DNA from 2 places in the Pseudarthrobacter sp. NPDC092419 genome. Region 1 is predicted to be linked to the other one. Evidence: riboswitches for the same ligand, from Rfam matches in the RefSeq annotation. Region 1 holds a riboswitch; the other holds the start of a gene.
The links. A riboswitch is a leader RNA that binds a small molecule or an ion and turns the genes downstream of it on or off. The one in region 1 is predicted to bind cyclic di-AMP.
Positions count from the first base shown of each region.

Region 2: it holds a riboswitch for cyclic di-AMP, as region 1 does, so the genes downstream of both, ACIQC0_RS03140 (C40 family peptidase) here and ACIQC0_RS08445 (LysM peptidoglycan-binding domain-containing protein) in region 1, are expected to answer to the same signal.

Region 1 is NZ_JBIVQF010000004.1:161,707-165,889, reverse strand. Features, by position in the region: gene ACIQC0_RS08450 (YdiU family protein) at 1-1,442, shown strand, start outside; gene ACIQC0_RS08445 (LysM peptidoglycan-binding domain-containing protein) at 1,527-2,339, opposite strand; cyclic di-AMP (ydaO/yuaA leader) riboswitch at 2,343-2,512, opposite strand; gene ACIQC0_RS08440 (coiled-coil domain-containing protein) at 2,802-4,136, shown strand; gene ACIQC0_RS08435 (TraR/DksA family transcriptional regulator) at 4,168-4,183, shown strand, end outside.
Region 2 is NZ_JBIVQF010000001.1:699,106-703,288, reverse strand. Features, by position in the region: gene ACIQC0_RS03150 (metal-dependent transcriptional regulator) at 1-550, shown strand, start outside; cyclic di-AMP (ydaO/yuaA leader) riboswitch at 671-908, shown strand; gene ACIQC0_RS03145 (M23 family metallopeptidase) at 921-1,742, shown strand; cyclic di-AMP (ydaO/yuaA leader) riboswitch at 1,857-2,055, shown strand; gene ACIQC0_RS03140 (C40 family peptidase) at 2,127-2,783, shown strand; gene ACIQC0_RS03135 (NlpC/P60 family protein) at 2,936-3,694, shown strand; gene ACIQC0_RS03130 (HNH endonuclease) at 3,907-4,183, shown strand, end outside.

The sequences.
Region 1 (4,183 bases):
TCGCCCAAGAGCTGCCTGAGCTATCAGTTCCGTGGCAGGCGGAGGAGGCCCCCGAGCCCCGGCTGCTTGTCCTGAACGAGGCGCTCGCAGGGGAGCTGGGACTTGAGCCGGCCTTCCTGCGCAGCCCGGGCGGCACTAAGTTCCTGGTCGGCAACGAGGTCCCGCAGGACGCTGCCCCGGTAGCCATGGCCTACGCCGGCCATCAGTTCGGCGGCTATTCGCCTCTGCTCGGGGATGGCCGGGCCCTGCTCCTGGGCGAGCTGTCCCTGCACGGCCGGACGCCCGGTGGGCTGCGCGATGTGCACCTCAAAGGTTCGGGCCGCACGCCCTTCGCCCGCGCCGGGGACGGCCGCGCCGTCGTCGGGCCTATGCTCCGCGAGTATCTGGTCAGTGAGGCGATGCACGCGCTCGGGATCCCGACCACCCGGTCCCTTGCCGTGGTGGCTACCGGCCGTCCCGTGCGCCGCGAGACCATGCTGCCGGGGGCGGTACTGGTGCGGGTCGCCGCCAGCCACCTGCGCGTCGGCACGTTCCAGTACGCGCGGGCTACCGATAACATCGATCTGCTCCGCAGGCTCGCCGACCACGCCATCGCGCGCCACTACCCGGCGGCCGGGAAGGCAGGCAATCCCTACCTGGCCCTGTTCAGGTCGGTGGTCGAAGCCCAGGCGTCGCTGGTGGCGCAATGGATGCTGGTGGGATTTGTCCATGGCGTCATGAACACGGACAACATGACCATCTCCGGAGAGACCATCGACTACGGTCCCTGCGCTTTTATGGATACGTTCAATCCGGCCGCCGTCTACAGCTCGATCGACACCGGCGGAAGGTACGCCTACGCCAACCAGCCCGTGGTGGCGGAGTGGAACCTGGCCAGGTTGGCCGAATCGCTGCTTCCCCTGATCGATGAGGACCAGGAAAGGGCCGTGGAACCGGCCGTGGCAGCGCTGGGGGAGTTCCGCCGCCGCTACAGCGATGCCTGGACGGCCGGAATGTCAGCAAAGCTCGGTCTGCGCGGACATCCGGAGGGAAGCCCGGAGGCGGAAGAGGTGTCCCGCCTGGTGGACGGCGTCATCGCCCTGCTCAAGGACGGCCCGGTGGACTACACCCGGTTCTTCCGCAGCCTTGGCGAGGCGGCCCGCGGGAATACGCGTGCGGCACGCGGGATGGTCCTCGACCTTGCGGCTTTCGATGCCTGGGCGGAACGTTGGCGGGCCATGGGGCCGGACGCCGCCCTGATGGATGGCGTCAATCCCGTCTACATCCCACGCAACCACCTGGTCGAGGAAGCCCTTGCTGCGGCCACTGCAGGTGACCTTGCCCCCTTCCGGCGCCTTGTCGCCGTCCTTTCGGAGCCTTACAAGGGGAGGCCGGGGCTGGAGCGGTACGAGGAAGGCGCTCCGGAAAGTTTTGGCGATTACCTGACGTTCTGCGGCACCTGATCGGCAGGCTTAAACAGGACAAGGGCGGTTTTCGGGAAGATTCCCGAAAACCGCCCTTTTTCGTCCTGGGACGGATGGTGCTGCTTAGGCCACGCGGACGAAGGAGGCGCCGCCGAGCCAGCTGAGGGAGTGCACGTCGGTCTTGTAACCGTCGATGCCGCCACTCACAACCTGGCCGTCACCGGCGTAGACGCCAACGTGGCCGGAGGTGATGACCAGGTCGCCGGGAGCCGGGGTGGAGACCACGGTGCCATACTGGAAGAACTGGGTGGGTGCCAGGTCGCCGACGCTCTTGCCGACCGACCGCAGGGCGGTCTCCACCATGGCGGTGCAGTCCTGGCTGATGCCGATCTGGCTGTAGGCGGAGGCCAGGATGGCTGCGCCGGTGCCCGTGCCGGTGGTTTCGGCCGGGGCGGTGGAGGCGTAGGACAGGTTCATTCCGGTGTTCGCGGGGGCAGTCGCCGTGGTTTCGACCGGCGCCGGGGCGGGGGCTGGAGCCGGCGCGGCTGCAGCGGTTCCGGCGCCGGGGATCTCGATCTGGTCGCCCGGGTAGATGATCGTGTCGATGGAGAGCCCGTTGACCGCGAGGACGTCGGCCAGGGTGACGCCGTACGCGGTGGAGATCGCGCCCAGGGTGTCGCCGGCGACCACCGTGTGGACGGTGGCGGCAGCTGCCGTGGTGGTGGCCGCGGGTGCGGCGGATGTCTGGACCGTCGCTGCTTCAGTGGCATCCGGGCCGCTCACGCCGGCATGGGCCGGAGCGCCGACGCTGAGCGCAATGCCGGATGCCGCGGCTACTGCCAGTGCGGGACGACCGAACGTCCGGGCCAGGCCCTGGACAGTGATGGAGCCGGCCGGAGTTGCACGGTGACGGGCGGTGGTGGAAATTTTTGACACAGTGAATCGCCTCTCCCATGCCTGCGGGGTGAGCTGTCGGGTTCGGGCTGGAGATGCCCGGCCGGAAGCATCCGCGCCAGCGGAATGGCTTTCGACTTAACCCCTAGGCCTCGGTGAGGCCGTGGAAACTTGGTTCCCCCGTCCCTGCCAGTTGGAAACGGTGGTATCCCGGTCCAGCGGCAGGGCTCGGCAGGCTGGTGGGAATGTCCCATCGGGGAGGGACACCATTCGACCGTAACCCGACGTCCACCTCAATGTCACATTTGGATAACATCCGAGGCCCTCCTCTCGGATTACGCCATCGTCTTGATTGGTCGGTTAATGCGCGTTGACCTCGCATGACACCCGACACCCCGCGCCGCATAGTGAATCGCGTCACAAAGTAACAATGCCGCGCGGATACCCTCCGTTTGCCTGCCCTTAACCCTCAACCACTTCTTGAAGGATGTAGGATTCCGGACTATGTCCCGGTTGACTATTGCGGTTCGCTCCCGTGCCGGCGGTGCGCTACTGGCACTTGCAGTGGCCAGCGGTGCCGCGGCGCTGCCCGCGGAGGCGGAAACGACGGACCCGCCGGGCGGATTTCCATCGTGGAGCGACATTGAGCACGCACGGAAATCGGAGTCCGCAAAGGCGGCGGAGGTCGACAGGATCCACGGACTCCTGGGTGGCCTGCAGGCACGCTCGGAAGAACTCGGCGCCGCGGCCGTAACTGCGGCAGCGGAATTCGCTGCAGCGGACGCGGCAGCCACGGCCGCCGCGGCCAGGCTCGACGCGCTGAACAGGCAGGTGGACAGGGCGGCCGGCGAGCTTTCCGCACGCAGGAACGAACTGGGCGCCCTCGCGGTCCAGTCGTACAAGACCGGCGGCACCACCATGGAATTCTTCCTTGCCCTTGATGCGCTGGAAACCGACAGTTTGCACGGACTCAACGTCGTCTCGGTCGTGGGGGACCGGAGCGCCGCCCTCGTTTCCCGGGCCGGCGCCGCCGAAAAGGTTCTGGCCGCCCTGGCAGGACAGCAGAAAGGGGCCCGCACCGAGCATGACCGCCTCGCCGCCGAGGCGGAGTCCCGGCTTGCGGAAGCACGGTCTGCCCGGGATGCCATGGAAGAGCAGGTGGCCGCCGAACAGAAGCGGAGCATTACCCTGACCGCCCAGCTCGCTTCCTTGAAAGGCACGACGGCGGCCGTTGAGCAGGATTACCGGCAGGGCCAGGCGGCACTCGCCGCGTACGCGGCCGCCCAGGCTGCCAGGCGCGCCGCCGCCGAAGAAGAGGCCCGCCGTGCTGCGGAGGACGCCGCTAAGGCTGACCCCGCCCGGCCGGCACCCCGCCCACCGGCGTCCGCTATGCAGCCTGAACCGGAGACGGAGGAGCCGGCGCCGCCAGCCGCCGACCCGGCCCCGGCCGCCCCTGCCCCCGCACCGCCGCCGGCTGTTGCTCCGCCGCCACCGCCCGTCGTCGTACCCTCCCTTCCCGGCGGCGCCGTGAACGATCCGGTCGCCGCGAAAAGCTACGCGTCCGGGAGGCTCGGGTCGTTTGGATGGGGGCAGGATCAGTTCTTCTGTCTGGCGCAGCTGTGGACGAAGGAATCGAACTGGATGACCACGGCTACCAACCCGTATTCCGGCGCTTACGGGATTCCCCAGGCGCTCCCGCCCGGGAAGTATTCAAGCGCGGGCAGCGACTGGCTCACCAACTACCGCACCCAGATCGAATGGGGACTGGGCTACATCCGGGACAGGTACGGATCGCCCTGCAGGGCATGGAGCCATTCGGTGGCGGTGGGCTGGTACTGACGTGTACAGCGGCCGCGGCTAGGCTGTGGGCATGCCCGGTTTTGAGC
Region 2 (4,183 bases), on a different contig from region 1:
GGTGGTCTCCGGTGACCGGCACCTTGAACTCACCGAGACCGGCCGCAAGCGGGCCACCGAAGTCATGCGCAAGCACCGGCTGGCCGAACGGCTCCTGGCAGACGTCATCGGCCTGGACTGGGCGTACGTCCACGACGAAGCGTGCCGTTGGGAGCACGTCATGAGCGAGCGGGTGGAGCGGCGGATCTACGAACTGCTCAACCACCCCACGGAGTCCCCGTACGGCAACCCTATTCCGGGCCTCGACGCCCTCGGCGACCAGCCGGCGGCCGCCGGCAGCGGCCCGGTAGCCCCTGACGGCGCCGTGAGCCTGCTCGAAGCGATGAAGGGCTACCAGCCCGCTTCCGCCGTGGTCGTCAGCCGGCTTGCCGAACCCATCCAGGTGGAGCCCGAACTCCTCCTTCAGCTCGATGAGGGCGGAATCCGGCCCGGCGCCAAGGTATCGCTGGAACGGGTAGGGGACTACATCTCGGTACGGGTACCGGGGATTGAGGGCGCACTCGAACTGCCGCCCGAGGTGGCCGCGCACGTCTTCGTCACCGTGGTTTAGTGGCACTGCGCGAGTCGCTTAGTACCCCGCCGTGGCCCGGCCCACACGGTTATAACGGAATTGTTACTGACGGGCTTAAGCCCCTATAGTTAAAACCCGAGCGTTGATACACAAGCGTTACCTGATCCGGAGCCGAGCTCTGCCAGCGGATCAGGTGCACGAGTCATTTACTGGCAGAGGCGGGGGAACCACAACCGGCAGCGGGGGCTGCCTTGGGGTGAAGTCCGTCAGCAGCAAGCCTCTCCAGCAAATCCTCCCGGGATAGCTCTGTGCAGAAGTTTGCTTACGGCGGACCGGGTCTTTGAACTCTCTGACCCGAATCCGACAGCTAACTTCGCAGGCTTTCCAGAGAGGAAACCTTCTTTTGAGCATGCAGACCTCCAGGGGCCGGCGCCGCGCTGCGGGCCCCTCACCGACCCCCCGGGTTGTGGAAGTCATCTCCGCGGAGCGCCCCCGCGATCCCCACCGTGAAGCCCGCCGCCGGCGCGGCCCCTTCCGGCAGATCACGGAGTTCGCATCGGCGAGCGGTATCGGGCAGAAAGCCGGAATCGCCCTGGCGGCCACCGGCCTCGTCCTCACCGTGACTGTCCCGTCCACCAGCCCCGTGATGGCTACCAGTACCCCGGACGTAGTGCCCGCCGTTGCCGCCCAGCCTGCGCAGCAGCCGGAAATCTCCGCCGAAGCGGGAGCCCGCATCGACTTCAGCCGCTCCGCCGTGGTGACCAAGGCGGACCCGGACGGCAAGCTGAAACAGCTCCTGAGCGCCCAGTCTGCCGGCGCCGTCTCCCGCGCCGCCTCTGTCGGCAGCCTGGGGGCACCCTTGGCCAGCCTGACCATGGTCTCCCCGTTCGGTTACCGCGTGAGCCCCATCACCGGAGGCTACGGCGACTTCCACCGCGGCGAAGACTTCGCGGCCCAGTGCGGCACCTCTGTGCTGGCGGCCGCCACCGGTACCGTGACCTTCGTGGGCTGGCACGACTTCGGGGGCGGCAACCGCGTCGTCATTGACCACGGAAACGGACTTGAGACGACCTACAACCACCTCTCCGGCTTCAACGCCCAAGAGGGGCAGACTGTGGGCCGTGGCGATGTCATCGCCTACAGCGGAACCACCGGCGCCTCCACCGGCTGCCACCTCCACTTCGAGGTGCAGGTCAACGGCGAGGTTGTCGATCCCACCGGCTGGCTTTAGCCGGAACTGAGGGTTTACTCTCGCAACACGCTGAGGCCCCGTGACCTTAATGTGACATTGGTTATTAATTCCTGTACCGTCGTACACGCGTCAACTTTTCCGAAGTTGACGCTCTTGAGTGGATTGCCTAACTCTGCCACCGCTCAAGGTCCGTTCGCATTTCATCGTCTGGCAGGGGCGGGGGAACCAATTTTGGCCTTCTGTTTGTGGGAAGGCCTTGGGGTTAAGCCGTAAAAGCTTCCTAGGAAGCGCGCGGCCGGGTGACTCCCATCCGAATCCGACAGCTCACCTCGCAGGCACTGGGAGAGGCTATCCTTCGTGTCTTCACGTCATAATTCTGCGCGCCACCGTGCGCAAACGGTGCGCACCAACCCATTGGGCTCCGTGTCCAAGGCCGTTAGCGCCAATGCGGGGACCATGGGCCGCCAGGCCGCAGTCGTAGCAGCAGCTTCGGGCCTCATTCTGACCATGGGCCTGCCGGCCACGGCAGCGGACACCACCGCTGGTATTTCGGCCTCCACCGAGTCCGGAGCGCAGAACGCCGCCGTCATGGCCGCCCCCACCGCCACGGTTTCCTTCGAGCGTCCGGTGGTCAAGACCACCGCTGCTCCGGAGATCGAGCCGGTCCAGGTGCAGTCCACCTCCGAGGAAGAGGAGTCCACCACGGACTCCGCCGCTGAGACTGCATCAAGCGCAGTTGCCGGCGCTTCCACCTCCGGCATCGCCGGTATCGCCTACACCGGCATTGGCCGCCCGTACGTCTGGGGCGGCACCTCTCCCAATGGCTGGGACTGCTCGGGCTTCACGCAGTGGGTCTACGCCCAGGCCGGCATCAGCATCCCCCGCGTCAACGCATGGTCCATCATGACCCCCACTGCCGCCCCCAAGCCGGGCGATCTGGTGGTGCAGAACGGTGGTGCCCACGTGGGCATCTACGTTGGCAACGGCATGATGGTCAGCGCACTGAACCCCAGCCAGGGCACCCTGTTGCACGCCGTGGCCGCCACCGGCTCCTCGGTGTACTACACGCTCAACCCGTAGTTTCAGGAGGGCCTGCCCGCAGGCCCGGTTCAAACACGTATTTCGCCAATCAGCACATCCCCGTTTGGGAGGTGCCGGGGTACCCCCAAGATCCCGGCACGCCAAGCCCCTGGGCTGTTAATAGCGGTCTTGAGGAAATCGAAAGAGAGAACATGACTACTCGTGCTACCGCACGGCACCGCGCCGAGGTCACCAAGACCAACTCGCTTGCTGTCATTGCCAAGACCGTGGGCGACAATGCCGGCGGCATGGGCCGCCAGGCCGCAGTCATCGCTGCCGCCTCCGGCCTTGTCCTGACCAGCGGCGTCGCAGCCAACGCTGCGGACTCCAACGTCCAGCGCGATTCGGCCCCGGCTTCGGCCCTGACAGTCGAGTCCGCTGTGGATGCGCCCATTTCGGCGGCGTCCACCATCTCCATCAGCTTCGAAAAGCCGGCCATCACCACCGAAGCTGCTCCCGTTGTGGAGGAAGAGCCCGTTGTCGAGGTGCAGGAAGCCGAGCCGGCTCCCGAGCCCGAGGCAGCAGCGCCGGTGACGGCCACGGTGACGGCTTCCGCGCCGGCGGCCCCGAAGGCTTCCGCCAGCGGCAAGGGTGCAGCCATCCTCTCCGCTGCATACGCCCAGCTTGGTGTTAGCCAGGACTGCACCATGCTGGTGACCAACTCCCTGGCCGCCGTGGGCATCAACTTCCATGACTGGCCTGCCGGCTACCTCTCCCTGGGCCGCACGGTCAGCGCAGCCGAAGCGCAGCCCGGTGACCTCATTTACTACGCCGACGGCGGCGCGGGCGTAGCCCACATCGCTGTTTACGCCGGCAACGGCCAGGCAGTGCACGGCGGCTACAACGGCAACCAGACCGTGGTCTTCAGCGCGAACGTTGGCTCCGGCCCCGTCTTCATCCGCGTCGACTAGCATCGGCCTCGGCCGGCGACACCGGCAGCCGACAGCTCACCAGAAGCCCTCCTCCTCACGGGGGAGGGCTTTTGCGTGCCCGCATTTCCGTGCCGGATTAGCTGATGACGCAAATCTTTGTTTACTCTGGTGGTGTCGATCCATAGCCCGGACATGCCGAGGGCAGCCGGCCCTCGTGCCCCTGACGGGTGCGGCCGTGAAGAGGTACGTGCATGCGCACTCTCGTTCTGAATGCTGGATATGAACCGCTGGCGGTTATCACTTTCCGCCGGGCGCTGGTGCTTGTGCTCACAGGCAAGGCAAGCGTGGTGGCCGAGGGGGACGACCCCGTCGTGGGGCCGCAGGAAATCCTGGGCCGCCCGTCCGTGATCCTCCTCAACCGCTACATCCGGCCCCGGTATAACCAGTCCACCGCCGTCAGCCGGCGCGGAGTGCTGCGCCGGGACGGCCACCGTTGCGCGTACTGCGGCAAGGCGGCCCACACCATCG